One region of the Brevibacterium sp. NPDC056726 genome, then DNA from elsewhere that is predicted to be linked to it. Evidence: predicted binding sites of a transcription regulator. Region 1 holds the regulator's gene; the other holds the start of a gene.
What was found. The regulator LexA, encoded in region 1, represses DNA repair genes until DNA is damaged. The targets are predictions, from matches to a motif close to TCGAACANNTGTTCGA.

Region 1 (16,105 bases):
TCGACGATCTGCCTCAAGGTCACCCGCGAGGTGCTCGCCGAGGGCTGAGTCGGCGACAGCGGAGTTACGGGCGCGGCGGTAGAATGGTGGGGCCATGACTGAACTCATCGACGCCCCGCACACCACCGACGCGCATGCGCGCAGCTACGAGGTCAAGACCTACGGCTGCCAGATGAACGTCCACGATTCCGAACGCCTCTCCGGCCTCCTCGACGACGCCGGATACGTCCGCGCCGACGCCGACGCCCAGGCCGACGTCGTCGTCTTCAACACGTGTGCGGTGCGGGAGAACGCCGACAACCGCCTCTACGGCAACCTCGGTCGACTCGCGAAGGTCAAGGAGAACCACCCCGGCCTCCAGATCGCCGTCGGCGGCTGCATGGCCCAGAAGGACCGCGACACGATCGTGAAGAAGGCCCCCTGGGTCGACGTCGTCTTCGGCACCCACAACATGGGGTCGCTGCCCGCGCTCCTCGAACGCGCCCGGCACAACGACGAAGCCCAGGTCGAGATCCTCGAAAGCCTCGACATCTTCCCCTCGACCCTGCCCAGCCGCCGCGAATCCCAGCACTCCGGGTGGGTGTCGATCTCCGTCGGCTGCAACAACACGTGCACGTTCTGCATCGTCCCCAGCCTCCGCGGCAAGGAGAAGGACCGCCGTCCCGGCGACATCCTCGCCGAGGTCGAAGCCCTTGTCGCCGACGGGGTCGTCGAAGTCACCCTGCTCGGGCAGAACGTCAACTCCTACGGCGCCGAATTCCGTGACAAGGGCGCGTTCGCCAAGCTCCTGCGCGCCGTCGGCAATGTCGAGGGCATCGAACGCGTGCGCTTCACGAGCCCGCACCCCGCGGCCTTCTCCGACGACGTCATCGACGCAATGGCCGAGACCCCGACCGTCATGCCGCAGCTCCACATGCCCCTGCAGTCGGGTTCCGACCGGATTCTCAAGGCGATGCGCCGGTCCTACCGGACGAGCCGTTTCATGCGCATCCTCGACACAGTCCGGGAGCGGATCCCGCACGCCGCGATCACCACCGACATCATCGTCGGCTTCCCCGGCGAGACCGAGGAGGACTTCGCCGGCACGATGGACATCGTCCGTCGCGCCCGATTCTCCCAGGCCTTCACCTTCCAGTACTCGATCCGTCCCGGCACGCCCGCGGCCACGATGCCCGACCAGCTGCCCAAGGAGATCGTCCAGGAGCGGTTCGAACGCCTCATCGCCCTCCAGGACGAGATCGCGTGGGAGGAGAACAAGGCGCTCATCGGCACCGAGGTCGAGGTCCTCGTCACGAGCCTGCCGAACGCCGACTCCCCGCGACTGAGCGGACGCGCCGCCGACAACCGGCTCGTCCACGTCTCGCCGCCGGCCGGCAACGAGCTGCCGCGCCCCGGAGACTTCGTCACGGCAACGGTCACCGACGCGAAGCCCTACTTCCTCCTCGCCGACTCCGGCGTCAGCGTGCGGCCGTCGCGGGCCGGAGACGCCTATGATCGCGCACAGGCCGACAGCTGCGGCACCCCGACCGCAGGAGTCACCCCCGGCGGCGCCACCGTGCTCGGAATGCCGACGATCCGCCCGCGCACCTGAGATGCGACGCCTCGCGCTCATCCCGGCCACCCCCGTGCTGCTGTCGCACATCGACCGCACCGAACCCCGACGCTCCACCGCAGCCCGCGCAGCGATCCTCGACATCCTGGCGACCGCCTCGGCGTGGGCCCTGCCGGTCGACACCCTGCCCGTCCTCCTCGGACTCGGCGGCTTCGGCATCGACCGCGGCATCGACACCCGCACCGGAGACCTCCTCGAGGCAGACGCCTGGGTCGACGCCGTAACCGCCCTGGGCGAGGACGAGCGCGACGCCTGCCGCACCGCGCATCCCGGCCTGGCCATCGCCGCACTCCACGCGCACGAGGTCGGCGTGACCATCGGAGCGGCCGGCACGAGCGAGGACGTGCTCGCGCCCATCGACCTCTCCGGTGCCGCCTCGGCGGATGCCCCACTCGCCCCCGTGCCCAGGGCGAGCGACTTCGACGCCGACGTCGCCGCCGCGATCGCACGCTGGGACACCCCGGCCCTGCGCACCGCCGTGAGCGGCGCCCGCGCCGTCCACGCCGACCTCGACCTCCTCGGCGCCGCCCTCGAGCACCACGAGGCCGGCACCCCGGGGACCCGCGAGGTGATGATCGTCCACGACTCGACCGTCCACGACGTGCGCACCCTGTGCGCCGTGGCCGAAGGCTGAGATGACCGCCCCGGCACCGATCATCTCGATCGTCGGCGCGACCGCGACGGGCAAGTCCGACCTCGCCCTCGACCTCGCCGAACGCCTCGACGGGGAGATCATCAACTCCGATTCCATGCAGTTCTACCGGGGCATGGACATCGGCACCGCGAAGCTGCCGGTGACCGAGCGCCGCGGGGTGCCCCATCACCTCATCGACATCCTCGACGTCACCGAGGAGGCCACGGTCCAGGCCTTCCAGACCGCGGCCCGGGAGGCGATCGCCGACATCCGGACGCGCGGGCGGCGCCCGATCCTCGTCGGCGGCTCGGGCCTCTACGCCCGCGCCGCGACCGACCACATGGAGTTCCCGGGCACCGACCCTGCGGTGCGCGCCCGCCTTGAGGCCGAGGTCGCCGCCGACCGGTGGGCCGCCCACCACCGACTCGCCGACCTCGATCCGGTCGCCGCAGAGAAGATCGGCACCGGAGACGCACGCCGCATCGTCCGCGCCCTCGAGGTCATCGAACTCACCGGCCGGCCCTTCAGCGCTTCCCTGCCCGACTACACGGAGATCGAACCGACGATCCACCTCGGCCTCGGCGTCGATCGGGCGACCCTGCACACACGCATCGCCACCCGCGTCGCCCGGATGTGGGAGGCCGGCTGGGTCGACGAGGTCCGCACCCTGCTCGGCCAGGGGCTCGCCCGCGGTCGCACGGCCTCCCGGGCGATCGGGTACGCGCAGATCCAGGAGCATCTCGCGGGCACGATGAGCGCGGCCGCGGCCCAGGAGTCGACGACCGTGCGCACCCGCCAGTTCGCCCGCCGTCAGGACACGTGGTTCCGCCGCGACCCGCGCATCACCTGGATCGACATGAGCGAGGCAGGGGCAGCGGCACCGGAGTCCCCGGGGTCACCGCTGAGCCGGGCACTGGAGATCGTTAGGATGGAGGCATGACCTCACCGTTCGCCGCACTCTCCGGCACCCGCTTCCACAAGGGGCATGGCACCGAGAACGACTTCGTCCTCCTCGACGACGACAACGGTGACCTCACGCTCCACCCCGAGACCGTCGCGCTGCTCGCCGACCGGCAGACCGGGCTCGGCGGCGACGGCGTCATCCGCATCGTCCGCTCCGCCGACAGCGGCATCCCCGGCGCCGCCGACCAGGCCGCCGCCGGTGCCGAATGGTTCATGGACTACTACAACCACGACGGCAGCCTCTCGGAGATGTGCGGCAACGGCGTCCGCGTCTTCGCCCACGCCCTCGTCACCACCGGGCGCGTCCCCGCTGACGCCCCGGAGATCAAGGTCGCCACCCGCGACGGCATCAAGACCGTCCGCACCACCCTCAACCCCGCCCTCGGTGAGACCGACCCCGCGACCGAGGCCTCGACCGCGCGGATCCCCGGTTCGCCCGAGGACGCGTGGTACACCGTCGACATGGGCGCGTGGTCACTCGACGACCGCGCCGAGGTGCTCGTGACGACCGACGGCATCGACGTTGCCCGTCCGGGACTGTCCGTCGAGACGGGCAATCCGCACACCGTCGTGGCACTCGCCGAGGCGGCCGAGCTCGCCGCCGCCGACCTCCGCGACTACCCCGTCCTCGACCCGGTGCCGCCGCACGGGTCGAACGTCGAGTACATCGTCATGGAACCGGCCCGCAGCGACGTCGCCGGCGGGGAGGGCGCCCTGCGAATGCGCGTGTCCGAACGCGGCGTCGGGGAGACCCGATCGTGCGGGACCGGTGCGTGCGCGGCCGCGATCGCCGCCCATCACTGGGCCGGTGCGGCCTCGCCCCTGCAGTGGCGCGTCGACGTTCCCGGCGGTCGCCTGCGCATCGGCATCACCCCTGATCAGACCGGGACGGCCGGAACCGTCACGCTGGCCGGTCCCGCGGTCCTCGTCGCAAGCGGCACCCTCGACTGAGATTCGCGGACGCTCGACGCCGGAAGGCACACCGTGTCCGCACTCGCATCAGTCCCGGTGGATCGTGAGGATCCGGAACCCTTTCGCCGAGGCGGTGCGCTCAGCGGTGAACCCCTCACCGAGCATCGTGGAGATCCAGCCGAGAAGGGAGTCGGCGCCGAGGTTCTTCGACACGACGAGGTCCGCGCGCCCACCGGGGGCAAGACGGGGCAGCCACGTCTCCAGCAGCTCATGGAGGGCCTCCTTGCCGATCCGGATGGGCGGATTCGACCGGATCGTCGAGAACTCGAGGTCCGCGGGGATCTCGTCTGCGGTGACGGGACGGATCGTCTCGAGTCCGAGGCGGGCGGCATTGCCCGCCGTCGATTCGAGTGACCGGGAGTTGACGTCGAGGGCCCAGATGCGGACGTCCACCTCGGCGTCGGCAGCCTGGAACGCGGAATGGAGCGCGATCGGACCCCACCCGGCCCCGAGATCGAGAAGATCCCCGGGGGCGGGCGCGGGAAGGTGCTTGAGGAGCACAGCGGTGCCGGGGTCGAGTCGAGTGGGGGAGAAGGTCCCGCTCATCGTCTCTACGGTCACGGTGCGACCGGCGAGGTCGAGGGTGATCTCCCGGCGCTTCGCGTCGCTCGTCGGGCTCTGCGTGAAATAGTGCTCTGCCACGGTTGCAGTCTAGTCGGCTGTGGGAGAATAGAACGACGTCGGAATGCGTTGCACAGAATGCAGACGACAACGACACACGAACAAAGGAATGAATGACGTCCACCGACAAAGAGCGTCGAGATGCCATGCTCGACCGCGTCCTCGCCAGAGGTGCTCAGGCGCTCAGCCCGCAGGGAACCCCCGCTGACGAGGACTCCCAGTTCGATCTCGCCGAGCGTGCCGCCCTGCGGCGCGTCGCCGGACTCTCCACCGAACTCGAAGATGTCACCGAGGTCGAATACCGCCAGATCCGGCTCGAGCGCGTCGTACTCGCCGGACTGTGGAACACCACACTCGACGAGGCGGAGAACTCGATCCGCGAACTCGCCGCGCTCGCCGAGACCGCAGGTTCCGAAGTTCTCGATGCGATCGTCCAGCGCCGAGAGAAGCCGGACCCGGGCACGTACCTCGGCAAGGGCAAGGCCGCCGAGCTCAAGGAGATCGTCGAAGCCGTCGGCGCCGACACCGTGATCATCGACTCCGAACTCGCCCCCAGCCAGCGGCGCGGGCTCGAGGACGTCATCAAGGTCAAGGTCGTCGACCGCGTCGCGCTCATCCTCGACATCTTCGCCCAGCACGCGAAGTCCCGCGAGGGCAAGGCCCAGGTCGAGCTCGCGCAGCTCGAATACCTCCTGCCGCGTCTGCGCGGCTGGGGTGAGTCGATGTCCCGTCAGGCCGGTGGCCGGGTCGCCGGCGGTGCCGGCATCGGTTCGCGCGGTCCCGGTGAGACGAAGATGGAGCTCGACCGCCGCCGGATCCGTACGCGGATGGCGAAGCTGCGCCGGGAGATCGCCGGCATGGCGCCGGCCAGGGACACGAAGCGGAAGAACCGCAACCGCAACCACATCCCGTCGGTGGCGATCGTCGGGTACACGAACGCGGGCAAGTCCTCCCTGCTCAACCGGCTCACCGACGCCGAGGTGATGGTCCAGAACGCCCTGTTCGCGACCCTCGACCCGACCGTCCGGCAGTCGCGGACGGCTGAGGGCATCACGTTCACGTACACCGACACCGTCGGCTTCGTGAGGAACCTGCCCCATCAGCTCGTCGAGGCGTTCCGGTCGACGCTCGAGGAGGCGGCCGACTCCGATCTGCTCCTCCACGTCGTCGACGCCTCGCACCCGGACCCGCACGGGCAGATTCACGCCGTGCGCGAGGTCCTCGGCGACGTCGAGACCGGTGACATCCCCGAACTCCTCGTCTTCAACAAGGTCGACCTCGCCGACGAGAACGTCGTCACCGCGCTGCGCGCCGAATACCCCGGAGCGCGATTCGTCTCCGCGGCGACGGGGGAGGGCATCGCCGAGCTCGTCGAGACGATCGAGGAGAAGCTGCCCTCGCCGAACATCGAGATCACCGTCCTCATCCCGTATGAGCGCGGCGACCTCGTGTCGAAGATCTATGCGCTCGGCACCGTCGAGCACGAGGAGCACGGCGCCGGCGGCACGGGCATGCAGGCGAAGGTCCCGGCCGAACTCGCCGCCGAACTCGAGGAGTTCCGCAGGCCCGACCTGGTCATCGGCGAGTGAGCACGGTCTCCGATCTGCTCCAGACCGCGGTCGGGGCGATCGGTGGGGCGCCCCGTGAGGGGCAGACCGAGATGGCCGAGGCGGTCACCTCGTCGCTCGACAAGAACATCCACCTCCTCGTCCAGGCGGGCACGGGCACCGGCAAATCGCTGGCCTACCTCGTGCCCGCCGCCGAGTACGCGAGCCGCACCGGAGGGACGGTCGTCGTCTCGACGGCGACGCTGGCACTGCAGACGCAGATCATCCACCGGGACCTGCCGCGCCTGTTCAAGGCGCTGAAGAAGACGCTCGACCCGCTGCCGAAGGCCGCGCTGCTCAAGGGGCGGCGCAACTATGTGTGCAAGCACAAACTCGAGGGCGGCTATCCCGACGAGGACGAGGGCATGCTCTTCGACCTCGGCGCCGATGCCGCCGCCGGCCGCCGACCCGCCGACCGGTCCGGCCTCGGTGAGGAGATCCAGCGGATTCGGACGTGGGAGAAGACGACGGACACCGGCGACCGGGACGATCTGCTGCCAGGTGTTAGTGACAAGGCGTGGGCGCAGGTGTCGGTCAACGCGTTCGACTGCCTGGGGTCGAACTGTCCGCTCTTCACCGAGTGCTACGCCGAACAGGCGCGGACCGCGGCCTCGGAGGCCGACATCATCGTGACGAACCACGCGCTGCTCGCGATCGACGCGTTCGGGGAGAATTCCGTCCTGCCCGAACACGACGTCATCATCATCGACGAGGCCCACGAACTCAAGGACCGCGTGACGAACGCCCTGTCCGGCCAGATCAACACGGGCATGCTGTCGGCAGCCACCTCGGCGGTGCGGAAGAACACGACGGTCGAGGACGGGGTCGTCGCGATGCTCGACACCGCCTCGGCTGCCTTCGAACGCGCCACCGCCGGTGTCCAGGAGGGGCTCATGCTCTCCGTCGCCGAGCCGTTGGCACTCGCCCTCACGCAGATCCGCGACTCCGCCCGGCAGATCATCAACGACATCGGCGGACGCGGGGAGGAGGCCGATGCGGGCCGGCAGATGGCCAAGGCCCGGTGCCAGGAGATCTTCGAACTCGCCGAGCGCTTCTGCGACCCCGGCAAGAACGACGTCGTGTGGCTGAGCCGCAGCACCTTCCGCGAACGCGAGACGACGAACCTCGTCGTCGCTCCGCTGAGCGTGGCCGGGACGATGCGCAACGGGATCTTCGAGGACTCCACCGTCGTCGCGACCTCGGCGACGCTCGCCCTCGGTGGGAACTTCGACGCCGTGGCCGCCTCGCTCGGGCTCTTCGGACCGGATGCGCCGAGGTGGGACGGCCTCGACGTCGGCTCACCCTTCGACTACGGCCGGCAGGGCATCATCTACGTCGCCTCTCACCTGCCCAAACCCGGTCGCAGCGGGCTGAGCGAGGAGGCGCTGGCCGAACTCGAAGCGCTCGTCACCGCGTCCCGTGGCGGGGCGCTCGGACTCTTCTCCTCGAAAGCGGCAGCGAATGCCGCCGCCGAGCATCTGCGAGCCAAGGTCGATGTTCCGATCCTCCTCCAGGGCGAGGACGGTCTGCCGTCGCTCGTCTCCCGGTTCGCCGCCGACGATGAGGCATGTCTGTTCGGGACGATGTCACTGTGGCAGGGCGTCGACGTGCCCGGGAGGACGAACCGGCTCGTCATCATCGACCGGATCCCCTTCCCGCGTCCGGACGATCCGCTCATGCAGGCGCGGGCCCGCGACGCCGACAAGCGCGGTGTCAACGGGTTCATGGCGGTGAGCGCGACGCATGCCGCTCTGCGCCTGGCCCAGGGCGCCGGACGCCTCATCCGCTCGACAGCTGACAAGGGTGTCGTCGCGGTGCTCGACTCGCGGCTGCGCTCGGCCCGGTACGCCGGCTACCTCGTCAACTCGATGCCGCAGATGTGGCCGACGACCGACGCGCAGCTCGTTCGCACCGCCCTCGGCCGGCTCGCCGACGCGAAGGACGACGACGCAGCCAAGGGATGAGGTCCGCGGGGCCGGGTGGTACAGTTCGCGCCATGGCGCGCAAACGGAAGAAGAAGCCCCAGCGGAAACATTGGCTGGCGAGTCTCCTCACGGGTCTCGCCCTTTTCGCCGCCGGGGGCATCGGGCTGCTCATGGGCGCCACTTATCTCAACGTCTGGCCAGTTGTGGCCTTCGTTCTCGGCGGTGCTGCCATGGTGCTCACCCTGGTCTTTCTGCTCGGAATGGGCGACTCGACGCAGGGCTATCCGACTGCCGACTCCCTGACCGATGTGCAGAACGGTCTGTGAACGATCCCAGTCTCTGATTCGGCTGCGCCGCAGATCCGTCGCGCGGTTTCGCACGCACAACCCTCAGTGGCAGTCACCCCGCGCAGCTTCGCACCCCCTACGTGGAGCCGCTGATCCACCGCGTGCACGGGTTGTCGGTGCGGCTGCGTGTGCGGGATTCGAAATCTGAGCCCGCCGAGGCGGTCGAAAGGCACCCGGAGCGCGACGACCACCGCGGAGCCGCTGATGCACCGTCCAGATTCGTAGGCCCTACGCGGAGCCGCTGACGCACCGCGTGCACGGGTTGTCTGTGCGGCTGCGTGTGCGGGATTCGAAATCTGAGCCCGCCGAGGCGGTCGAAGGGCACCCGGAGCGCGACGACCACCGCGGCGCCGCAGATCCGTCGCGGAGCTTCGCACGCACAACCCGGAGTGGCACACACACCGCGCAGCTTCGCACCCCCTACGCGGAGCCGCTGATCCACCGCGTGCACGGGTTGTCTGTGCGGCTGCGTGTGCGGGGTTCGAAATCTGAACCCGCCGAGGCGGTCGTGCCCTGCCGCCGAGGCGGTCGTCCGCGCCCAGGGACCCTGCGGAACGCACGAGTGCCCCCGACCGTGACCGGTCGGGGGCAATCGTCGCCGGGCGCAGGCAGTGCTCGAGCAACCGAACTCTGCAGATAGCGCCCGCGATATGCGCAGTCGCTCCGCGCAGGCCGTGCCCGGTAACAGCTCTCAGAGGCGGCGAATGACGGCGACGACGAGACCCATGATCTGCGCATACGTGCCGTCGATGGGGTCGTAGTCCTTGTTCTGCGGGAGCAGCCACTGGCGCCCGGCCTTGCGCTTGAGCGTCTTCACCGTCGCCTCGCCGTCGAGGAGGGCGGCGACGATCTGCCCGTTGTCAGCGGTGTGCTGCTTGCGCACGACCACCCAGTCATCGTGGCAGATGGCCGCCTCGATCATCGAATCGCCGACGACCTTGAGGAGGAACATCTCGCCGGAGCCGACGACCTGCGTCGGCAGGGAGAAGACGTCGTCGACCTCCTGCTCGGCGAGGATCGGACCACCGGCGGCGATGCGGCCGACGACCGGAACCTGGACGGTGTTGTTGGCAAGCTCTTCGTACTTCGCGCGCTCCGCCTCCTCCTCTTCGAAGGGATTGACGACCTCGATCGCCCGGGGGCGCTTGGGGTCGCGACGGACATAGCCGAGCCGCTCGAGCTGCGAGAGCTGATGCGCCACGCTCGAGAGCGATGCGAGCCCCGCGGCCTCGCCGATCTCGCGCATGCTCGGCGGGTAGCCGTTGGTGACGACGGCGCGTTCGATCGTCTCGAGGACGAGCCGCTGCCGGGGGGAGAGCCGGAAGTCGCCGGCTCCGGTCGGCCCGTCGGGGATCTCGACCTCGTCCTCTTCGCTGCGCGCAGCCGCGATCTCGCTGGCCACATCCTCGTTGCGCGGCCTGCCTCTGCCTCGTTTGTTCTGCACCATTGCCTCTTCCCCTTCGTTCTAATCCCACCGGTCGAAGCGCTTCGAGAGATCTCGTGTCAGTGCCGCCTGGGATGGTTGTTCGAGATCGATCAACAACGCTGGTTCTCGCTCATTGTCTCATAAATGTTCGAGATGGACTGGACATTTGTTCGATTGGCATGTTGAATAGAACAGACGTTCTACCCATTGCGGGTGGAATCGTACGAAGAAAGAGGTAAAGCGATGTCTGAGAAGAATCACGAAATGCGTCTGACCGTCCGCGGCCGCCGCGCCGTGCGCCTGCTCCGCACCGCCCTGTGCGCTCTCGCCATCATCGGCGGAACGCTCTTCATCTCCACCCAGACGTTCACCGCCGAGGCGGTCGCTGAGGGAGAGGTCGTCGGAGTCGCCGCTGACGCCGTCGTCGTCGGCGAGGGCGAGTCGCTGTGGACCGTGGCCTCGAACCTCGGCCTCGACCGCGACACCCGTGAGGTCGTCGCCGACATCGTCGAGCTCAACCACCTCGACAGCCCCGTCGTCCACCCCGGGCAGAGTCTCGACGTTCCCCAGCGCTAAAATCGGTGTGTGGGAAACATCGACTCTCTGCCGGTCCGCTCCGACCTCGTCGGTCAGCAGCCCTACGGCGCTCCGCACCTCAACGTTCCGGTGCAGCTCAACGTCAACGAGAACGCCTATCCGATCCCCGAGGTCGTCACCGAGGCGATGCGCCGGGCCGTCGACGGCCACCTCGCCGGACTCAACCGCTACCCCGACAGGGAATTCACGGCGCTGCGTGAGCACCTCGTCACCTACCTCGACGGCGTCAACGAACGGGCGGTTGGCTCGGTCGACCTCGTCCCGGAGATGATCTGGGCGGCCAACGGCTCGAACGAGGTCCTCTCCCACATCGTCCAGGCCTTCGGCGGACCCGGACGCACCGCTCTCGGCTTCACCCCGAGCTACTCGATGCACCCGCTCATCACGACCGGCACCGGCGCGACCTGGGTGGCGGCCTCCCGTGACGAGGAGTTCGAACTCGACGCCGCATCCGTCGCCGCCGAGGTGGCCCGCGTCGATCCCGACATCGTCTTCCTCTGCACCCCGAACAATCCGACCGGCACCTCGATCGGCCTCGACGTCATCGCCGCCGCATACGAGAACTGCCGTGGAATCGTCATCGTCGACGAGGCGTACGCCGAGTTCTCCCGACCCGCCCTGCCCTCGGCGATGACCCTGCTCGAGGGGCGACCGCGCCTCGTCGTCTCCCGGACGATGAGCAAGGCCTTCGCCTGCGCGGGACTGCGGCTCGGCTACGCGATCGCGGCCCCCGAAGTCATCGACGCGCTCCGCCTCGTCCGGCTGCCCTACCACCTCTCCGACATCACCCAGGTCCTCGCGTGCACGGCGCTCGATCACGCCGATCTGCTGCTCGGCAACGTCGACCGGCTCATCGACTCGCGCACGGCCATCGCTGAGCGCCTCGCCACCCTCGGATTCACCGTCTACCCGAGCGATTCGAACTTCGTCCTCTTCGGCAACATCGCCTCACCGGCCGACCTGTGGCAGCAGCTCCTCGACCGCGGAATCCTCATCCGCGACATCGGCATTCCCCACCACGCCCGGGTCAACGCCGGCACCGAAGCGGAGACGAACGCGTTCCTCGCCGCCCTCGACGACATCGTCGCGACCGCACCGGACACGCTGCTCAGCCATCGCTGACGCCCATCGGAGACCGCCACCACCGCCTCGGCGACGAGACCGCCGATGCTCTGTGGCGAGACCGCTGTGCACGATGCGGACGGGGACTGAGACAATGGACAGCGGCGCACCCATGCGCCGCGTGATGACCAGAGCGAAGAAAGGCTCACTATGAGGAAGGCCCAACGCGACCGATCGACATCCGAGTCGACCGTGTCCGTCGCCCTCGATCTCGACGGCACCGGCAGAGCAGACATCTCGACGACGGTGCCGTTCTTCGACCATATGCTCACCGCACTGGCGAAGCACTCGCTCATCGACATGGACATCAGCGCCTCCGGCGACACCGACATCGACGTCCACCACACCGTCGAGGACACCGCGATCGTCATCGGGCAGACCATCGCCGAAGCACTCGGCGACAAGGCCGGCATCCGCCGCTACGGTGCCGCCTTCGTCCCGCTCGACGAATCGCTGGCCCGCTGCGTCATCGACATCTCCGGCCGCCCCTACTTCGTCCACCAGGGCGAACCCGACGGGCAGCAGTACCACCTCATCGGCGGGCACTTCACGGGCTCGATGACCTCCCACGCCCTCGAGTCGATCGCGTTCCACGCCGGACTCACCGTCCACCTCGACCTGCTGCGCGGTCGCGACCCGCACCACATCGTCGAAGCCCAGTTCAAGGCTTTCGCCCGCGCCCTGCGCGAAGCCGTCGAACCCGACGGCCGCACCACCGCTGTCCCGAGCACCAAGGGAGTCCTGTGAGCACCACCGTCGTCGTCACCCCGTTCGGCGTCCCCGACCAGCTCGCCGCCGCGTGCGTGCTCTCGAACATCTCCGGCACCATCGTGCCCATCGGCGACTTCACCGGTATCGTGCTCTCCGACACCGGTGTCGAAGCCGGCAACGAGGCGGCCGCTGCGATCTCGAAGCTCGCCGGCAAACACGAGGTCCTCCTCCTCGTCCGCAGCGACGAGCAGATCGACGCCGGCCACTTCCGGCACGGGGCACGCGAATCCGATGTCCCGGCCGGACTCGCACTGCGCAACCTCCCCGACGTCACCGAGCAGATCCTCCTCGAAACCGTCACGCCTGAGGAGGTCGAGGGCAATATCCCGACCTCGTCGATGTCGAAGCTCCAGGCGAGCGCGGCGACGATGACGCCGGGACGGGCCGCGCTCGCACGCACCGCGCTCATGTGGATCGTCGTCGCCGTCCTCGCCGGTCTCGTCCTCGCCTTCGGCGTCACCGTCGGCCTCGGCGGCAACGCTGTCGCCTGGATCGTCGCCGTAGTCGGGGCGATCGTCCTCGGGTTCTCGCTGTGGCGGATCTCCCGCGTCCTCTCAGGAGGGCAGCGCTGATGACGACGATCGCCGTGCTCGACTACGGCGCCGGCAACGTCCGCTCCGCCGTGCGCGCCGCCGAGGCCGCCGGTGCCGACGTCACCCTCACCGCCGACCACGCGGTCATCGACGCCGCCGACGGCCTGCTCGTGCCCGGAGTCGGCGCGTACTCCGCCGTGATGCGCGGGCTCGAATCCGTCGGCGCCGTCGATCTCATCCGCGACCGGCACGCCGCCGGTCGTCCCCTGCTCGGCATCTGCGTCGGCCTCCAGGTCTTCTTCTCCCGCGGACGCGAGCACGGGGAGGAGACCGAAGGCATCGGCCTGTGGCCCGGTGAGGTCACCGCGCTCGACGCGCCGGTCGTGCCCCACATGGGGTGGACGGGCGTGACAGCGCCCCCCGGTTCGCAGATGTTCGCCGGCATCGAGGACGAGAAGTTCTACTTCGTCCACTCCTACGCCGCCACTGAGCACCCGCCCGGGACGCTCGTGACGACCGCGACCCACGGCGGGGACTTCGTCGCCGCCGTCGAGGACGGGACGACGTGGGCCGCCCAGTTCCATCCGGAGAAGTCCGCGACCGCAGGTGCCGGACTCCTGCGCAACTGGATCGCGACGTTCTCCGCAACGCCCAGCGATCCCGAGTCGCCCGACAATCCAGGGTCGCCCGACAGCCCCGGTTCGCCAGGAGCATCCGCGCCGAACGACTGACCCGCACGCCCCGGGACCGGCCCGGTCCCGGAATCACTGACTCAGCGTCGCATCCACCACCGCACCACCGACTGCGACCCAGGAAAGGCCACCATGACTGACAAGCTCGTTCTCCTCCCCGCCGTCGACGTCGCTGACGGCAAAGCCGTCCGCCTCGTCCAGGGCGAAGCGGGCACGGAAACCGACTACGGCTCACCGATCGACGCCGCCCACGACTTCGAGGAGCGCGGCGCCGAATGGATCCACCTCGTCGACCTCGACGCGGCGTTCGGTCGGGGATCGAACTCCGATCTCCTCAACCAGGTCGTCAAGGCCGTGGGCATCAAGGTCGAACTCTCCGGCGGCATCCGCGACACCGAAAGCCTCGAGAGGGCGCTTGACACCGGGGCCGAACGCGTCAACATCGGCACCGCGGCGCTCGAGAACCCCGAGTGGACGGCCGAGATGATCTCCCGCTTCGGCGACCAGGTCGCCATCGGCCTCGACGTCCGCGGGCAGACGCTCGCCGCCCGCGGATGGACGAAGGACGGCGGGGACCTCTTCGAGGTGCTCACCGGCCTCGAGGAAGCCGGCTGCGCCCGCTACGTCGTCACCGACGTCCGCAAGGACGGCACCCTCCAGGGACCCAACCTCGACCTGCTCGAATCGATGTCGACGCGCACCGACAAGCCGATCACCGCCTCCGGCGGCGTCTCGAGCCTCGATGACCTCCGCAGCCTCCGCAGTCTCGTCCCCGCCGGCGTCGACTCCGCGATCGTCGGCAAGGCCCTCTACGCCGGGCAGTTCACGCTCGAAGAGGCCCTCGACGTCGCGGGACGCTGAGACCGTGTCGACCGATTCGGCCGGCCAGCCGTGGGAGGGCCGCAGCCTCGCCCCGAACCCGTTTTCCGGGGACACCGGTGAGGCCGACGCGGCCCTGCTCACGGCCCTCGAGACCGTGGCCGGGGCACCGCTCGACCCCGAGGCCCACCGCGGCGTCGTCACGGCCCTGTCCGGCACCCGCCTCTACGCGCCGATCGTGCCCCTGGCCATCGACCACGGCGTCGGGGAGAACGGGCTCATGGTCGACAACTCCTCGGACATGGCGATGGTCCGCCTCCAAGCCGCCGACGGTCGCGAATGCACGCCCGGGTTCTCCGCGATCCCCCCGCTGACGGCCTGGCACCCCGAGGCCCGACCCGTGCCGATCGAAGCCGAGCGCCTCGTCCTCGGCGCCGTCGAAGCCGAATCCCAGCTCGTCGTCCTCGACCCCGGAACCGCACGGTCGTTCCTGTTGCGGCGTCCCGCGCTGTTCGCGTTCGCGCAGGGCCGTCCGTGGACGCCGTCGTGGGCCGACGCCGAGGTGGGACAGGCGATCGCGACGATCGCCGAGGCCTTCCCATGGCTGGCGACGATCAGTCTCAGCCCCGGCAGCGCCCGCGTCCACGTCGAAGGACCGGAACTCGGCATCCGCCTCGGCGTCCGCGGTGACGTCGACGACAGCGAACTCGACCGGTTCCAGCATGCGCTGGCCGTCGATGCGCTCATCATCGACCGCGTCGACTCCCTCGCCCTCCAGCTCACCGCGGCCTAGCGCCTGGCTGTGGGCTTCGGGTCTCCTATGCTTGAGTGACATGAGCCCCCTGCGCGATCTCAGCCGCCCCGCCGTTCCCGACGAGTCCTACCTCGACCACATCTCCGCCGAGACGCAGGCCCGCGCCGGCGCGGCAGGGGAGTGGACCGACACCTTCACCGGCGCCCCGACGACGAGCACCGAGGCGATCGCGGAGGGACTCGAGACCGTCGGCGCCGACATCACCGAACTCCTCCGCACCATCCACGGCCTCGCCGAGACCGCGTACGAGGAGCACGAATCCGTCGCCGCGATCGCCGCCGTCCTCGCCTCCCGCGGCATCGCCGTCGAGACCGGGCGCTACGGCGTCGACACGACCCTGCGCGCGACGACCGGCTCCGGTGAGGGCAGGACGATCGCCATCCTCGCCGAATACGATGCGCTGCCGGAGATCGGCCACGCGTGCGGCCACAACCTCATCGCCGCCGCCGCAGTCGGGGCGTTCCTCGCACTCGACGACCTCGCCAAGAGGGATCCTGCGGCCGTGCCCGGCACCGTCGTCCTCCTCGGCACCCCCGCCGAGGAGGGGCATTCTGGCAAGGAGGTCATGGCCCGAGCCGGTGCCTTCGACGGCATCGACGCGGCGATCATGGTCCACGGGTACGGCTACGACTGCGCCGACCAGGTGTGGC
Region 2 (16,105 bases), on a different contig from region 1:
GCGCCGTGAGGGTGCACTGCCGCAGCCCGACGACGAGACCTCACGCGAGGGCTGAGAGTCCGCACGCCACGGCGGTCATGCCTGAGCACCCGGTCAGCCGGGGAACGCTCAGACATGACCGCCGTGGCGTCCCAGCGCGGTCCTCAGGGCCTCGACGACCGCGCGGGTCGAGGCGCGATCGCCGAGAGTCTCCGGCTCAAGGGCGATCGCCGACTGGTAGAAGTCGGAGACGTCGCATCCGAGGCCGACTCCGATGAGGTGACGGTCCGGACGCGCCGCCGCCGCGATCGTCGCAGCGAGGTCCCTCGCCAGATAGTCCTCGTCGTTGGCCTCCGCGGTCGCCCCGTCTGCCGGACTGCCGTCGCTGACGACGACGAGCACGGTGCGCGCGGCATCGACCCGGTCGAGGCGCGTGAGCGCCCAGCGCACCGCTTCCCCGTCGACGCCTTCCCGGTAGAGCGAGAGCTTGAGCAGGCCGGCGAGAGCGAAGCGGGCCCGGCGGGCAGTGGTGGCGGAGTCCTTGAAGACGAGGTGGTCGACCTCGTTGAGTCGACCGATGCCGGCCGGGGACCCGGACCTCTGCCAGGACCTCTTCGGTCGTCCGCCGTTCCACGCGCCGGTGGTGAAGCCGAGGACCTCGGTGACGACATCGAGACGGTCGAGGGCCGTGACGAGACCATCGAGGAGAGCGGCGAGTCCGGCGGCGTGGGGCTTCATCGACCCCGAGCAGTCGAGCAGGAACGTCACCGCGGTGTCCGGCTGACCCGTCGTCGTCACATCCCTGAAGACACGGCGCTCCCCCGGTGAGGTGATGAGGCGGGAGAGTCGGCGCGGATCGAGGACTCCGGATTCACCGTCCTCGAGGTCGCAGACCTCGACCGGAGCGGCGACGACGGGCTGGAGTCGGCTGATGATCGGCGCCACCGGCGCTCGCCGGTCCTGCGTCTGCTCATCGAGCTGCCGACGCAGATCGCGCAGCTGCGCCGGGCGGACGACGTCACAGATGTGACGGGTGCTGTCGAAGCTCGCGTCCCAGATCGCATAGCCGCGGCCGGCCGATCCCGGCGACTCCGGCGACCCGCCGGGAGCGGCGAAGGGACTCTCGGAGACATCGAGCACGAGTGAGAACGCCGAGGCGGTACCCCTGCGGCGCGGTCGGGTGCCCTGGCCCCACTGCTCCTCGTTCTCGGCCATGCGCGCCGCGACGAACGCGGCGAAGTCGAGCGCGGCGGGAAGGAACGCCGACTGGGACGTCCGCGTCCGTCGCAGGCGGACCAGCAGCTCACCCATGTCCGCGGCGAGATCGGCTCGGGTCGCCTCGATGAGGTCGACGCAGTCCTCGCTGATCGGCTCTCCGGTGAGCGTCGAGCGCGCGACCACCGTGATCGTGAGCAGAAGGATCCCCTGGTGGGTCTCGTGCAGGCGCGAGCCGAGGAACTCCCGGCACCACTCGGTGTGCCGCTGCGCGAGATTCTGTCGCACCCCGGGCAGGTCCGCCAGCGCCTCGCATCGGAACTGCTCGAGGACCTCGACGACGAGCCGCTCCGCCGTCGAGTCCGGAAGGGCTGACCTGTGATCGCCGAGGTCGCTGTGGCGCATCCGCAGCGCCATCGCATCGGCGGCTCCGCGCAGGGAGGAGAGGCCGGCATCGGCCAAGGAGGGATAGAGGTGCGGAGCGTTGAGAGGAAGTCTCCCGTGGGTGTCGATCGGACGGGCGCCCCAGCGGTCGAGGTCGGAGTCTCCCGACAGCGCCCGCAGCACTCCTGCCAATGTCCGGTCGATGCGTCGCTGCTCGTCGGCGCCCCGCGAGCGGGACCGGTCGGCAACATCGCGGTGTCCCCGCGGTCGGGTCGACGGGTCCATCTCAGTCCACCGACAGCGAGGTCAGCACTGCGGGATCGGTGCCGAAGCCGCGTTGGAGGAATTCGCCGAGGAGAACGTGCTCGGACGGGTCGCAGCGGTTGGCGAAGGAGAACTTGAAGGCGAGTTCGACGTCGTTGAAGATCAGGGCATTCTGCGCCCAGGAGATGACGGTGCGCGGAGACATGAGCGCGGAGAGATCGCCGGCGGCGAAACCTGTCCGGGTCATGTTCGCCACGGACACCATGGTCTCCGCCGTCTCCCTCCCGAACCGCTCGACGAACCCGGGCACTTGGCCGGTGACGACCTCGTACTCACGCTGCGGTGTCAGATAGTCGAGCTTCGCGACGATGCCCCACCGGTCCAGCTGGGCCTGGTTGAGTCGCTTGACGCCGCTGTAGAGGCCGTTGAGGTTGCCCAGTCCGACGGTGTTCGCCGTCGCGAAGAGCCGGAACTGGGAGTGCGGACGGATGACGCGGTTCTGTTCGGTGAGCGTGAAGAGACCCTCCCGCTCGAGCAGCCGCTGGATGATGAACATCACCTCGGGCCTGCCTGCGTCGTACTCGTCGAAGATCAGCGCCATCGGTCGGCCGAGGGCGAACGGGACGATGCCGTCCTCGAAGCGGGTGCGCGGATGGCCGTCTTCGATGACGACCTGGTCCTTGCCGACGAGATCGGTGCGGGAGATCTGACCGTCGAGGTTGATCCGCATGACCGGCCAGTTGAGCCGTGCCGCGACCTGTTCGATGTGCGTGGACTTTCCCGTGCCGTGCAGACCCTGGATGAGGACGCGCGAATTGTGGATGAACCCCGCGAGGACGGCCCGGGTCACCTCCGGGTCGAAGCGGTAGTTCGGATCGATGTCCGGGACGAGGCTGTCGTCGCCGGTCAGCCGCGGCACCTGCAGGTCGCTGTCGAGGCCGAAGAGCCGACGGGCGGATTCCCAGGTGATCGAGTCCCCGGCCGGCGTGGGGTCGGACATGGTGCTGAGCGGATCCGTGGCGGTGCGCATGGTCGGCGCTCCCTTCGTCTGGCGTTCCCCGAGGCGAGAGGCGGTCCGCTCCGGCGACGCATTCGTGGTCGTATCAGGCGATCTCGGTGCTGCGGTCGATGTCGTCGATGCGGGAGATCTTCTCGGCTGCGGCCTGCACCAGCGGCAGGAGAGCGACGAGATCGTCCTCGGACTTCCGCAGCACCGGGGCCTGAATGGCCACGCACTGATTCGACCTCCCCGCTTCTCCGGGGACGAGCACGGCCAGGCACACGAGTCCGTCGAGGTACTCCTGGCGGTCGACGGCGAATCCCTGCTCCCTGATCTCGGTGAGCTCCGCGTCGATGCGGTCCGGATCGGTCATCGTGTGTGGGGTGAAGGCCGGCAGCTGCGACCCGGCCAGCAGACGGCGGCGCTGAGTCTCACCGTACTGGGACATGATCATCTTCCCGCTGGCCGATGCGTGGATCGGCACGCGGGCTCCCGCTTCGAGGTGGACCCGCAGGGGGTGCTGAGTCTCGACGCGGTCGAGGTAGATGACGTCGCTGCCGGCGACCGTCGTGAGGTTGCAGCTCTCCTCGACATCCTCGGCGAGCTGGGCCAGGATCGCGCGACGAGCCCCGTGCCGTGTGTCGTTGAGCAGAATGTCCTCGGCCATGCGCCGCAGGCGCGCACCCGTTCCATAATGCCGGCCGTCGCTGTGCCGGGTGATGAGACCGGCGCCCTCGAGCTGCTGGAGCATGCGGTGAAGCGTGGGCTTGGGCAGTCCGGTCTGCACGACGAGGGACTGCAGGGTGAAGATCTCGTCGCGCGTCGAGATCAGCTCGAGCAGCGAGATGAGGCGCAGCGCCGGCGTCTCCCCGACGAGCGAGAGTTCGGCGCCGAGGCCCGGTTCCGCGAGATTGTCCATGAGCACGCCCTCCTTGGTGTCTCGGAAAATCATACCAAACAGAATAATAACCGGAACACGTATTGACGCGGTCGCCCGCCACCGCCTAGTGTTCTAAGTGTTCAACTTTTTCATCCGAATTGAACGAATAAACGAGACCTCGAAGACGTGGTCTTCCCAACCTCAAGGAGGAGTTGGCATGACAGAACTCGCTGATCGGACCGAGGTCGACGCACCCGAACACGCTCCGAAACCGCAGAAGATCACCTCCTCGGAGGCATTCGTCGAGACCATGGTGGCCAACGGCGTCACCGATGTGTTCGGCATCATGGGATCGGCATTCATGGACGCGATGGACATCTTCGCGCCGGCCGGCATCGACTTCGTTCCGGTCGTCCACGAACAGGGCGCGGCCCACATGGCCGACGGATACGCTCGGGCATCCGGCCGCCACGGAGTGGTCATCGGGCAGAACGGGCCCGGCATCTCGAACTGCGTGACCGCGATCGCGGCGGCCTTCTGGGCGCACTCCCCGGTCGTCATCGTCACGCCCGAAGCGGGCACTAACTCGATCGGGCTCGGTGGATTCCAGGAAGCCAATCAGCTGCCGATGTTCCAGGAGTTCACGAAGTACCAGGGCCACGTGACGAACCCCGCGCGGATGGCCGAGTTCACCGCCCGCTGCTTCGACCGGGCCCAGTCGGAGATCGGGCCCACCCAGCTCAACATCCCCCGTGACTACTTCTACGGCGAGGCGGCCCCCGACATCCCGCAGCCCCAGCGCATCGATCGCGGTGCGGGCGGCGAACAGAGCCTCAACGATGCCGCAGAGCTGCTGGCCCAGGCGAAGAACCCGGTGATCATCTCCGGCGGCGGAGTCGTCATGGCCGACGGAGTCGAGGAGTGCATCGCCCTGGCCGAGCGCCTCGGCGCACCCGTGGTCAACAGCTACCAGCACAACGATTCGTTCCCCGCCAGCCATCCGCTGTGGGCGGGCCCTCTGGGCTACCAGGGGTCGAAGGCGGGAATGACCCTGCTCAATCAGGCCGACGTCGTCCTCGCGCTCGGCACCCGCCTCGGACCGTTCGGCACGCTCCCGCAGTACCAGTTCGAGTACTGGCCCACGGAGGCGAAGATCATCCAGGTCGACGCCGACCACAAGATGCTCGGACTGGTGAAGAAGATCGACGTCGGCATCTGCGGCGATGCCAAGGCCGTGGCCGCCGAGCTCCTCGGGCGCCTCAACGAGAAGACCGTCATCAGCGACGCCACCAAGGACGAGCGGGCGAATCTCATCCGCGCGGAGAAGGAGGCCTGGGAGGCCGAACTCGATTCCTGGACCCATGAGAAGGACGAGTTCTCCCTCGACGTCATCGACGAAGCGGAGAAGGAGGAGGGCAACTGGCTCCATCCGCGTCAGGTGCTGCGTGAGCTCGAGAAGGCGATGCCCGCCGACGTCATGGTCTCCACGGACATCGGCAACATCAACTCGGTGGCGCACAGCTACCTGCGGTTCGAGCGTCCGCGCAGCTTCTTCGCCCCGATGAGCTTCGGCAACTGCGGCTATGCGCTGCCGACGATCATCGGCGCGAAGCGAGCCGCTCCGGAGCGCCCGGCCATCGCATATGCCGGTGACGGCGCTTGGGCGATGAGCATGGTCGAGGTCCTCACCGCCGTCCGCCATGACATCCCCGTCACCGCGGTCGTCTTCCGCAACCGCCAGTGGGGTGCGGAGAAGAAGAACCAGGTCGAGTTCTACGGTCGCCGCTTCATCGCCGGTGAGCTCGACAACGGGGAGAGCTTCGCGGCGATGGCAGAGAGCATGGGCGCCGATGGGATCGTCGTCGACAGGCTCGAGGACGTCGGCCCTGCACTGCAGCGGGCCGTCGATGCGCAGATGAACGAGGGCAGGACCACGGTCATCGAGATCATGTGCACGAAGGAGCTCGGCGATCCGTTCCGGCGCGACGCACTGCGGATGCCGGTCCGCACACTCGACAAATACAAGGACTTCGTCTGAGGAAGAGGATCAGGGGCGCGCGGCAGCAAGCCGTGCGCCCCTTCGCCGTAGGGAGACTCCGTTGAACTGGTACATCGTCTGGATACTCGCGTTCCTCGCCCTGCTCTTCGCCGTCAGCCTCCGCTCCTCGAAGACGGTCAAGACGGCCGACAACTACGTCATGGGCGACTTCAGCCTCGGCTTCTTCCCCATCTGCGGATCGGTGATCGCCACCGTCACCGGTTCCGCGGCCCTCATCGGCGCCGCCGGCAAGGGATTCACCCTGGGTGTCTCCTACCTCATCACCAGCCTCGCCTTCGTCGGCTTCACCATCGCCACCGTCATCGTCCTCGGCCCGACGATCCGCAGGCTCCGGCTCTACACGCTGCCGGAGCTCTTCGCCCGCAGGTTCGGCAGAGCCGCAGCCCTCATCCCCGCCCTCATCACCGGACTGCTCTACATGACCCCGACCTTCGGGATGCAGCTGGTCGGCATGGCGGCCCTGCTGTCGTCGGTGACACCGATCCCGACGTTCTGGGGAGTGCTCCTCGGCTTCCTCGTCACGCTCGCCTTCACCATGATCGGCGGACTGCCGAGTGTGGCCTGGACGGACGCGATCCAGACCGTCGTCATCCTCGCCGGCGTGGTCCTCGCTCTCGTCGTCGGCATCGCCGCGCTCGGCGGTCCGGCAGAGGTCGTGGCAGCCACTCCCCCACAGCTGCTCGAGTTCGACAGCATCGGCGGCATGGAACTCCTCAACTGGTTCCTCATCTTCGGGCCCTTCTACATCGTCTGGCAGACCACCTGGCAGCGGCTGACCGCCGCGAGTACGCCGAAGATCGGATACTCGGCCGTGACGATCGGCTTCATCGTGTCCGGACTCGTCAGCGTCGTCGCCGTCCTCATCGGCATCGCCGCCCTCCAGCGATTTCCCGCCGACACCAAACCCGACCTCGTCTACACGAGCTTCATCTCCGAGATCTTCCCGCCGTGGCTCGGAGGCCTGCTCATGGTCTCCCTCGTCGCCGCCCTGCTCACCGGCGCCACCTCGTTTCTCCTCAGCGGGGCCATCAACATCTCCAAGGACATCTATCAGGGGTGGGTCAACCCCGGTGCCGGGGACCAGCGGATCCTCGTCGTCTCGCGGCTGTCGGTCGGTGCGATGGCGGTGCTCGGACTGGTCATCGCCCTGCTCATCGACGACATCATCGCGATCTACGAGCTGGCGCTGACGTTCACCGCGTCGACGCTCGTCATGCCCGTCCTCGCGGCGATGTTCTGGCGCCGAGCCACGACGACCGGGGTCATCGTCAGCATGGTGGCGGCTGCCGCCGCAGCCGTGCTGTGGAGGCTGGCAGGCACTCCCTTCGGTCTGCACGAGATCGCCCCCGGACTTCTCGTCTCAGCGATTACCCTGGTGATCGTCAGCCTTGTGTCTCGGCACTCCGCCAACGAGACCGTCACCGCCTACGCGCTGGAGGGACGCGGGACCCCGACCGGCGAATCGACCGACGCCCACGAATCGAGGACACTGAGCAATGAATCCTGAGGACACCATCGTCTACCCCGCGCGGCGGATCCGCACCGGTGATCCGTCGTTCCCCGTCGCTGAGGCCGTGGCCGTGCGCGGTGACCGGATCCGCGCGGTCGGCATCGTCGAGGAGCTGCTCACCTACCCGGGTGCCGTCCTCGACGAGCGCTACGGGGATGCCGTCATCCTCCCGGGATTCGTCGAAGCGCACACCCATGCCGGCACCGGCAATGTGTGGAAGCAGACCTACGTCGGATTCCTCGACCGCACCGAGCCCAGCGGGCGCCACTGGCCCGGCTGCACGAGCATCGACGAGGTCGTCGAACGGCTCAGAGTCGCCGAAGCTGAGCTCGACGATCCGCAGCAGCCGCTGCTCGCGTGGGGATTCGACCCCATCTACTTCCCCGGGGAGGCATTCACCGCAGCCGACCTCGACGCCGTGTCGCCGCACCGACCGATCCATGTCATCCACACGAGCGTGCACGCGTGCGTGGTCAACTCCGCGGTCATGTCGCGCTACGGCATCAGCGCAGACACGATGGTGCCGGGCGTGGTCAAGGACTCGTCAGGAGCACCGACGGGCGAACTGCGGGAATTCACCGCGATGGCGCTGGTCAGCGACCTGACCGAGGGCACCGGTCCGCTGAGCATCGACGCCGCGGCGCTGCGGGCCTTCGGACAGGAGGGGGTGAACACCGGGACGACGACGCTGACCGATCTCGGGTCGCTGACGCTGATGGATGATGCCGGCGTCGACCTCTATCGCAGCGTCGTCGACGAGACCTTTCCGGCCCGCCTCAATGTCTTCCATTTCGGTGCGGGCGTCGGAGCGCCGCGGCCGTCACTGAGCGATGATGCCGCGCGCCTCGTCGACCTCGCAGGACAGTCATCGGCGCACCTGCGCCTGGGCAACGTCAAACTCATGCTCGACGGGTCGATCCAGGGGTTCACCGCCCGACTCGAGGCGCCGGGCTATTTCGGGGACGAGCCCAACGGGCTGTGGAACGTCACCCCCGAGGAGTTCTATGCGGCGTTCAGCGTCTTCCACCGCGCAGGACTGCTCATCCACGTGCACTGCAACGGCGACCAGGCCACAGAGCTGTTCCTCCAGACCCTGCAGCGCGTCCTCACCGAAGCCCCCAGGCCGGACCACCGGCACACGTGCACGCACTCCCAGCTGACGACGGCCGCCCAGTACCGGCGCCTGGCAGCGCTGGGCGCCTGCGCGAACATCTTCGCCAATCACATCTTCGCGTGGGGCGATCAGCACATGGACATCACCCTCGGTCCCGACCGCGCCCGACGCATGGACGCCGCCGCCACCGCACTGCGGGAGGGCGTCCCGATCTCCCTGCACTCGGACTCGCCGGTCACCCCGTTGGGACCGCTGCGCACGATCACGCACGCCGTGACGCGCAAGAGCCAGACCGGACGGGTGGTCGGCGACGGCGAGGCGATCAGCGTCGACGAGGCCGTGCGGGCGATGACGCTGGGCGCGGCCCATATGCTCCACATGGACCACGAGGTGGGTTCGCTCGAGGCAGGCAAGTATGCCGACTTCGCCATCCTCGCTGACGACCCGTACGAGGTCGACCCCGACCGGATCGGCGATATCCACGTCCGCGGCACCGTCGTCGGCGGCCGCCATTTCGACTCCCGCATCGCCGCCCCTGCAGACAGCTGATGAGCGCACGCCTGAGCATCATCGGCGGCTACCTCGGCTCCGGCAAGACGACGCTCATCAATGCCCTCCTGGCGGCGGGGACCCTCGGACGCACGGCCGTGCTCGTCAATGATTTCGGGGAGATCAGCATCGATGCCTCCCTCGTGGCATCACAGACCGAGGACACCGTCGAACTGACCAACGGCTGCATCTGCTGTCAGATCACCGATGACCTCGGCCGCGCGATGCGCGCCTTCTCCGACCGTGACGATGTCGACCACGTCCTCGTCGAGGTCAGTGGGGTCGGCGATCCCACCGTGCTCGGAGCCTGGCGGCGCTTTCCCGGCTTCGCACCGGGTCCGATCATCGTCTGCGCCGATGCGACGAATCTCCGCACACTGCTGTCCGATCGGTTCGTCTCCGATCTCGTCGAACGCCAGATCGGCGGGGCCGACATCGTCCTCGTGACCAAAGCGGACCGTGCCTCCGCCGCGGACATCGCATGGACCCGACAGGCGAGTCTGCGGTTGGCTCCGAACGCCGAGATCCTCGATGCCGATCCTTCGCACCTCCCTGCTCGGCTCTGCGGAACCGAGGTCAGTCCCCGGGCGGGCACGCTCCCCGGCGCCCCAGCGCCGGCACCCGATGCAGGTGGAGTCCACTGTTCGCGCACGGTCGACGGACTCGACACCGTGGATCCGGCCGCGATCCTCTCGATCCTCTCCGACCACCGTGCCCTCCTCGCCCGCGCCAAGGGCTTCATCGGCGACGGTCACGGACGCTGGCACGAGGTGCATCTGGCGTCCGGGCGCATTGAGTCACGCCCCCTGCCGCGATCATCTGCGCCGCCGGGCACGGCACTCGGCACCATCGTGCTCATCGCCGCCGGAGACAACGCGCAGAGGACCGTGGAGACGGTCGCGTCTGCGCTGGCGGCGGTGCGCTGACGGATTCACCCGGCCGGCGACGCGCCCCTGCTTGACCGCCCTCGCGGCGAGTGCCAAACTGAACGAACGATCAGTGACTGTGGTCACGAGCTCCGCGACGAGGCGGAGGCGGCCCGCTCACGGCACCAATGGAGGACGAACCCTGTGAAGCGCAACCTGTACGACGACGACCATGAAGCCTTCCGCGACACCGTCGGCGCCTTCCTCGACCGGGAGGTCGTGCCGCACGTCGAGGAGTGGGAGGAGAACCACCTCGTCGACAGGGGCATGTGGGAGAAGGCCGCGGCGGCCGGCATCATCGGGCTCGCGATCCCCGAGGAGTTCGGCGGCGCCGGCGTCGACGACTTCCGCTTCGAGATGGTCCGGTCGGAGGAGATCGCGCGCCGAGGCGTCGGCGGAGTGACCGCGGGGTGGGGCGTGTCCGACGGCATCGTCCCCGGCTACCTCATGGCCTTCGGCACGCAGGCGCAGAAGGAGAAGTACCTCACCGGCCTCGCGACCGGTGAGATGATCGGCGCGATCGCGATGACCGAGCCGAATGCCGGTTCGGACCTCCAGGGCATCACGACGAAGGCCGTGCGCGATGGCGACGAGTGGGTCATCAACGGCGCGAAGACCTTCATCACCAACGGCATCCACGCCGACTTCGTCATCGTCGTCGCCCGGACGAACCCCGAGGCCAAGGCCGCCCGCGGGACATCGCTCTTCATCGTCGACGCCGACGCTCCGGGCTTCGAGCGCGGACGCAAGCTCAAGAAGCTCGGGATGGAGGCGCAGGACACCGCGGAGCTCTCGTTCACCGACGTCCGCGTTCCGGCCGACGCCCTCCTCGGCGAACTCGACAACGGCTTCATCCACCTCATGGTCAACCTCCCCACCGAGCGCCTCCTCATCGGCTCGGGGACCTTGGCCGCAGCGCGCGCCGCCCTGACATGGACGGCGGACTACGTGTTCGACCGCCCGGCGTTCGGTCAGACGATCGGGGACTTCCAGAACACCCGCTTCGAACTCGCCGAGCTCGAGACCCGTGTCGACGCGCTCGAGGCGTTCATCGACCGATGCGCGCTGGCCCTCAACGCCGGCGAACTCACCGCAGTCGACGCCGCCAAGGCGAAATACCTCGGCTCCGACCTCGAGATCGAAGTCGTCAACCGCTGCCTCCAGCTCTTCGGCGGCTACGGCTACATGCTCGAGTACCCCATCGCGCGCGTGTTCAAAGACAACCGGATCCAGGCGATCTTCGGCGGAGCCAACGAAGTGATGAAGGAGCTCATCGGCCGCGACATCGCTCAGCGCCACCGCACACGCTGAGGCCGTGACACCGGGACCCGGCCATCCTGTGATGCCGATCACAGAAAATCATTGACGCACCCCGGTCGACGTCAATAGGGTGAAGAGCACTGAACGAATGTTCACTCGGAGGGTCGACGCGGACTTCATCACCGACGATGCGCGTGCGCGGCCGCCGACGACGCTGGAGGCGATGACGCGATGAGCTCTTGGTTCGATACCCGACCGTGGATGGCGACGTGGGGCGACATCGCCCCGACACCGCACGTCCTCGAGACGTCGACGACGCTGCGGGACCTCGCGGCGACCGTCGAGGCGCACGGCGACGAGGTGGCGCTGACGTACTTCGGGTTCGCACCGACATGGGCGGAGTTCGACCGGTATTCGACGGCGTTCGCCGCCTACCTCAGCGACCAAGGCATCACACCCGGTGACCGGGTGGGCATCTACGACCAGAACACGCCGGCGTTCATGATCGCGACCTACGGGATCTGGAAGGCCGGCGGTGTCGTCGTCCCCCTCAATCCGATGTACCGCGGAGAACTCGAGCACGTGTTCTCCGACGCCGAGGTCAGAGCGCTCGTCGTGTCGAAAGCGGCCTATCTCGATCGCGTCAGGCCCTTTGCCGCGGACATTCCCACCATCGTGCTCGCCGATGACCGCAGCTACCAGGTCGACGGACCCGAGAAGCTCTTCGCGTTGTTCGACGCCCTTCCCGGCACCCCCGGGGTCAGCCCGGAACCGGGTGCGCCGGACCACCTCGGCGGGCCGGACTTCCAAGCCGTCGTCGACGCCTATCTCGATGCGGACTTCACGCCCGTCGACGTCGCGCCCGAGGATGAAGCGCTCGTCGTCTACACCTCCGGAACCTCGGGTCGGTCGAAGGGAGCGTCGGGCACGCATGCGGCGGTCTCGAGCAACTCCCGCTACAACATGCGCAATTCGTGGTTCGAGCCCGGCGACGGCTACCTCACGCTCGCCCCGATCTTCCACATCACCGGGTTCATCTGCCAGTTCATCGCCGCGGTCTCCGGTGGCGCGCGCCTCATCCTCAACTACCGGTTCGAACCGGAGTCGTTCCTCGGGCTCATCGTCAGGGAGCGGCCGACGTACATGGCGGGTCCGGCCACCGTCTACACGGCGATGCTCGCCCATCCCGCCGTCACCGCCGACCACTTCTCCTCGTTCAAGCGCGTCATGTCCGGTGGCGCGCCCCTGCCCGAGGGACTCGTCACGAAGTTCAAGGAGAAGCTCGGCATCGACATCGGCCAGGGGTACGGACTGACGGAGACGATGGGGCAGGCGGTCAGCGTCCCGTTCGGGCTGCAGGCACCGGTCGATCCCGACAGTGGCAACCTCTCGTGCGGGCTCCCCCAGCCGGACACGATGGTGCGGATCCTCGATGACTCCGGTGAGCCGGTGGGCCCGGGCGAACTCGGCGAGGTCGCGATCTCAGGCCCCGAGGTGGCCTCGGAGTACATCAACAACCCCACGGCCACGTCCGATCAGATCCCCGCCGGAGAGCTGCGCACCGGGGATGTCGGCTACATGAATGAGGACGGGTGGCTCTTCATCGTCGACCGGAAGAAGGACATGATCAACGCCTCCGGCTACAAGGTGTGGCCGCGTGAGGTCGAGGATGTCCTCTACACCCATCCGGCGGTTCAGGAGGCTGCCGTCGTCGGTGTTCCCGACGAGTACCGCGGTGAGGATGTCGCCGCGTTCGTCACCTTGCAGCCCGGCGCCGAGGCGACCCCTGAGGAGATCATCGCCTACTGCCGTGACCGTCTCGCCTCGTTCAAGGCCCCTCACCAGGTGACGTTCATCGACGAGCTGCCGAAGACGAGTTCGGGCAAGATCCTGCGCCGCACGATCCGCGCCGATGCCGCCGCGGCTGCCACGGCAGCAGCCTCAGGCGACCGCGGAGCCGCCACCGGGTGATCCCCGGTCCGGCCCGACCATAAGATCGCACCGCCCCGGGCGCACCGACCTACCCCAGGCTCACCCGGGAGGCCCCGCCGACACGGGCGAAACGGTCGGGCTGACAGGTGAGCAGCACGACCTGCGCGGTCTCGCCGATCCGGCCGAGGATGACGTTGAGGGCGGCGAGGCGCTTGGGATCGGCGAATCCGAAGGCATCGTCGAGGATGACCGGGGCGCCGGTCTGCGGGTCGACGAGGGCGGCCACGGCGAGGCGCCCGATGAGGGAGAGCTGCTCCTTCGTTCCGCCCGAGAGCGAATCGAAGGGCACAGTCGTGCCGTCGAGCGTCCGTGAGGCGATCTCGAGATCCTCGGAGACCTCGACGGCGAACGTCGGACCGAAGACCATTCGGCCCAGCCGCTCGATCTGCTCCTTGAAGGGCGCCACATACTTCCGCTGAGCTTCGGCCTTGTGCGCGTAGACCGTCGAGCGCAGCAGCGCGATCGCCTGCGCGCTCCGCTCGACCCTCGCGAGTCTCGCCTCCGCCGTCTCGAGCGTTTCCCGTGCCGCCCCGACCTTCTCGAAGATGCCCTCGCTGAGGCGATCGTCGATGAGCGCCGTGAGCTGGTCGACCTCCTGCCGGTCCGCAGTCTGCTGCGCCTCGTTGTCGGCGACGACCTTGCGGGCGTTGTCCCGCCTGGCCTCAAGCGTCTCGGGGTCGGCCGCCTCATAGGCGGCTCTCGCCTTGCCGAGCGCCGCCTCGGCCTCCTCGGCCCGTGCCCGAGCCGCGTCGAGGGCTGCGGCGAGACTCTCATCGGAGTGGTCGGCCTGCGCGGCGGCCACCGCCGCCTGCAACCGCTCCGACTGCGTCCGAGCCTCCTGCAGGGTCGTCTGAGCGCGCACCGTGTCGACTCGCGATTCGTCGCGGACGGCGCGGGTGCGCTCGAGGTCGGCTTCGGCTTCGGTGACGGCGGTCTGGGCTGCGTCGGCTGCCGCGTCGGCCTCCGCGACGATCTCCTCGAGTTCATCGACCGATGCGGCGTCCTCGGCAGTCCGCTCCTCGCGGGCGGACTCGGCCTGGGCATCCTCTGCCGAGCCGTCACCGGCGATGAGCGCCTCGGCGCGCGCGAGCTTCGCGTCGAGGTCGTCGCGTTTGTCCCGTCCGAGCAGCGCCGTCAGCGTCGCCGTCGTCTCGGTGACGACCGCCTCGGCATCCGCCCGGCGATTCGCCTGCTCGCGCGCCTGGTCGAGCGACTCGACACCGAGACGCTCCATCTCTGCGGTGAGCGCGCGCTCGGCAGTCGTCACGGCACGATCGAGGTCGACCGGCGACGCTCCCGGGCTCACGGTGATGTCGGCGATGCCCGTGATGGCGATGCGCACGTCGTCGACGACGGCGACCTCGCCCGTCTCCTCGGCGGCGATGTCGGCGCCGTCGACGGCGATGGGGGTCTCACCGAGGCGGGTGACCCGCACCTGCGCAGCGGCCGACCGCTTCGCACCGCTCGCGATGCGCACCTCGGTGTCGAGTCCGACGAGCCGGTCGACGTCGGCGGTCGTAACCGCGATCGATCCGACGACGGCGCGTGCCCGGTTCCGGGTGTCCTCGAGCGTCCGGATCTCGTCGAGTCGTGCCCGCAGGGAGGTGACCTCACCGCGAGCCCTCGCACGTGCCACATCGCGGGAGGCACGCTTCGTCCGCTCCCGGGCATCGTCCAGCGCGGTCCGCCGCTCACCGAGGAGCTGCTGGGCGGCCTCGAACGCCGCATCGCGCTGCGCGTGCGAGGATTCGAGATCGCTCGCAGCGGTCTGCGCTGTCTCGACCGCTGTCTCGGCGGCGGTGGCCTCGGCGAGGAGAGTCGTGCGCCGCTCCACCGCATCGGCGGCGAGCGCGGCCTCCCGACGAGCCGCCTCGGTGCGCTCCTCGGCCGCGTCGACCGCGGTGCGCAGCTCGGCGACAGCGGCGAACGCGGCGTCGGCGTCCTCACGCTCACTCAGCGCCCGGGCCAGACCATCGCGGACGGACTCGAGTCGGGCCGTTGCCCGCGCATGCCGGTCGACGAGCGCGTCAAGGTTCTCGCTGCGGTCGACGAGGGACGCGAGTGCTTCGGCCGCCAGGGGCACCGCCTTCTGCAGCTCACCGTACTCCCCCGTCGGTCGGCCCGACTTCGTGAAGTGCTTCGCGTATTCGACGTCGACCCTCTCGAGGAACGCATCGTGGTCGGCGACCTCGACGCCCGTCTCTCCGAGCGCCGACTGCAGGGCACTGATCTGGGCCATCGGCGCCTGTGCGAGGCTCTCTCCCTGCGCGACGTCGAGGGCGACGAGGAGGTCGACGTCGACGGTGTCGGCGAGGATCGCCGCGAAGCGCTCATGGGCCTCATCGCCGGAGAGCTGCTCGGGGTGCGGCCGGAGGATCGACAGCGTCGTCGACGGGCCGCGCAGCCACCGCTTCGCGTACGTCATCTCGATGTCGCCGCTGGTCAGGTGGAGTTCGACCTCGGGACCGGCGTCGACGCCGATGGGCTGGAGGTCTTTGATGCTCGCCTTCTTCGAACTCGCCTTGTCCTCCCGCAGGTGGGTGATCGCCTCGTGGATCGAGGACTTGCCCACTTCGTTGGGGCCCTCGACGATCGTCACACCGGCAGAGAACTCCACGGTCGCGTCGGTGATGCCGCGATAGTTCTGCAGTCTGATCGAGTGCAGTCTCATGCTCCGCTCCTCGCGAATCGGTAGAGGAGGCCCAGAGCGTCCTGCGCCGTGGCCGCCGCGGGGTCCTCCGCGGTGGCGCGTGCGGCGAGCTCGTCGAGCGAATCCTCAAGGTACCCGCTCAGCCCGAGACCGGCGAAGTCCTCATCGGCGGCGACCACGGCGATGTCCGAATGCCGCTCCCACACGGACACGAGCGCGAAGAGATCCCCGGCATGGTCGAGCACCTCGTCGAGCCGGGCCTTCGCCGCCGTCGACAGGGTGCCGCGGAGGATGAGCCACACCGCGGTGCGATCCTTCTCCGG

Region 2: the regulator LexA is predicted to act here: its motif matches at 3,901-3,916, upstream of xsc (sulfoacetaldehyde acetyltransferase).

The regions. Positions count from the first base shown of each region.
Region 1 is NZ_JBHTYZ010000008.1:64,067-80,171, reverse strand. It holds gene ACFQ91_RS16815 (regulatory protein RecX) at 1-48, shown strand, start outside; gene miaB (tRNA (N6-isopentenyl adenosine(37)-C2)-methylthiotransferase MiaB) at 95-1,591, shown strand; gene ACFQ91_RS16805 (hypothetical protein) at 1,593-2,246, shown strand; gene miaA (tRNA (adenosine(37)-N6)-dimethylallyltransferase MiaA) at 2,248-3,186, shown strand; gene dapF (diaminopimelate epimerase) at 3,183-4,160, shown strand; gene ACFQ91_RS16790 (methyltransferase) at 4,209-4,823, opposite strand; gene hflX (GTPase HflX) at 4,916-6,391, shown strand; gene ACFQ91_RS16780 (ATP-dependent DNA helicase) at 6,388-8,373, shown strand; gene ACFQ91_RS16775 (hypothetical protein) at 8,406-8,660, shown strand; gene lexA (transcriptional repressor LexA) at 9,373-10,128, opposite strand; gene ACFQ91_RS16765 (LysM peptidoglycan-binding domain-containing protein) at 10,372-10,683, shown strand; gene ACFQ91_RS16760 (histidinol-phosphate transaminase) at 10,693-11,826, shown strand; gene hisB (imidazoleglycerol-phosphate dehydratase HisB) at 11,977-12,573, shown strand; gene ACFQ91_RS16750 (hypothetical protein) at 12,570-13,169, shown strand; gene hisH (imidazole glycerol phosphate synthase subunit HisH) at 13,169-13,861, shown strand; gene priA (bifunctional 1-(5-phosphoribosyl)-5-((5-phosphoribosylamino)methylideneamino)imidazole-4-carboxamide isomerase/phosphoribosylanthranilate isomerase PriA) at 13,955-14,683, shown strand; gene ACFQ91_RS16735 (SseB family protein) at 14,688-15,434, shown strand; gene ACFQ91_RS16730 (M20 family metallopeptidase) at 15,475-16,105, shown strand, end outside.
Region 2 is NZ_JBHTYZ010000002.1:86,538-102,642, reverse strand. It holds gene ACFQ91_RS03955 (APC family permease) at 1-55, shown strand, start outside; gene ACFQ91_RS03950 (cobalt chelatase) at 109-1,863, opposite strand; gene ACFQ91_RS03945 (AAA family ATPase) at 1,865-2,872, opposite strand; gene ACFQ91_RS03940 (IclR family transcriptional regulator) at 2,946-3,794, opposite strand; gene xsc (sulfoacetaldehyde acetyltransferase) at 3,940-5,760, shown strand; gene ACFQ91_RS03930 (sodium:solute symporter) at 5,822-7,288, shown strand; gene ACFQ91_RS03925 (amidohydrolase) at 7,278-8,954, shown strand; gene ACFQ91_RS03920 (GTP-binding protein) at 8,954-9,880, shown strand; gene ACFQ91_RS03915 (acyl-CoA dehydrogenase family protein) at 10,025-11,191, shown strand; gene ACFQ91_RS03910 (class I adenylate-forming enzyme family protein) at 11,372-13,111, shown strand; gene ACFQ91_RS03905 (AAA family ATPase) at 13,161-15,803, opposite strand; gene ACFQ91_RS03900 (metallophosphoesterase) at 15,800-16,105, opposite strand, start outside.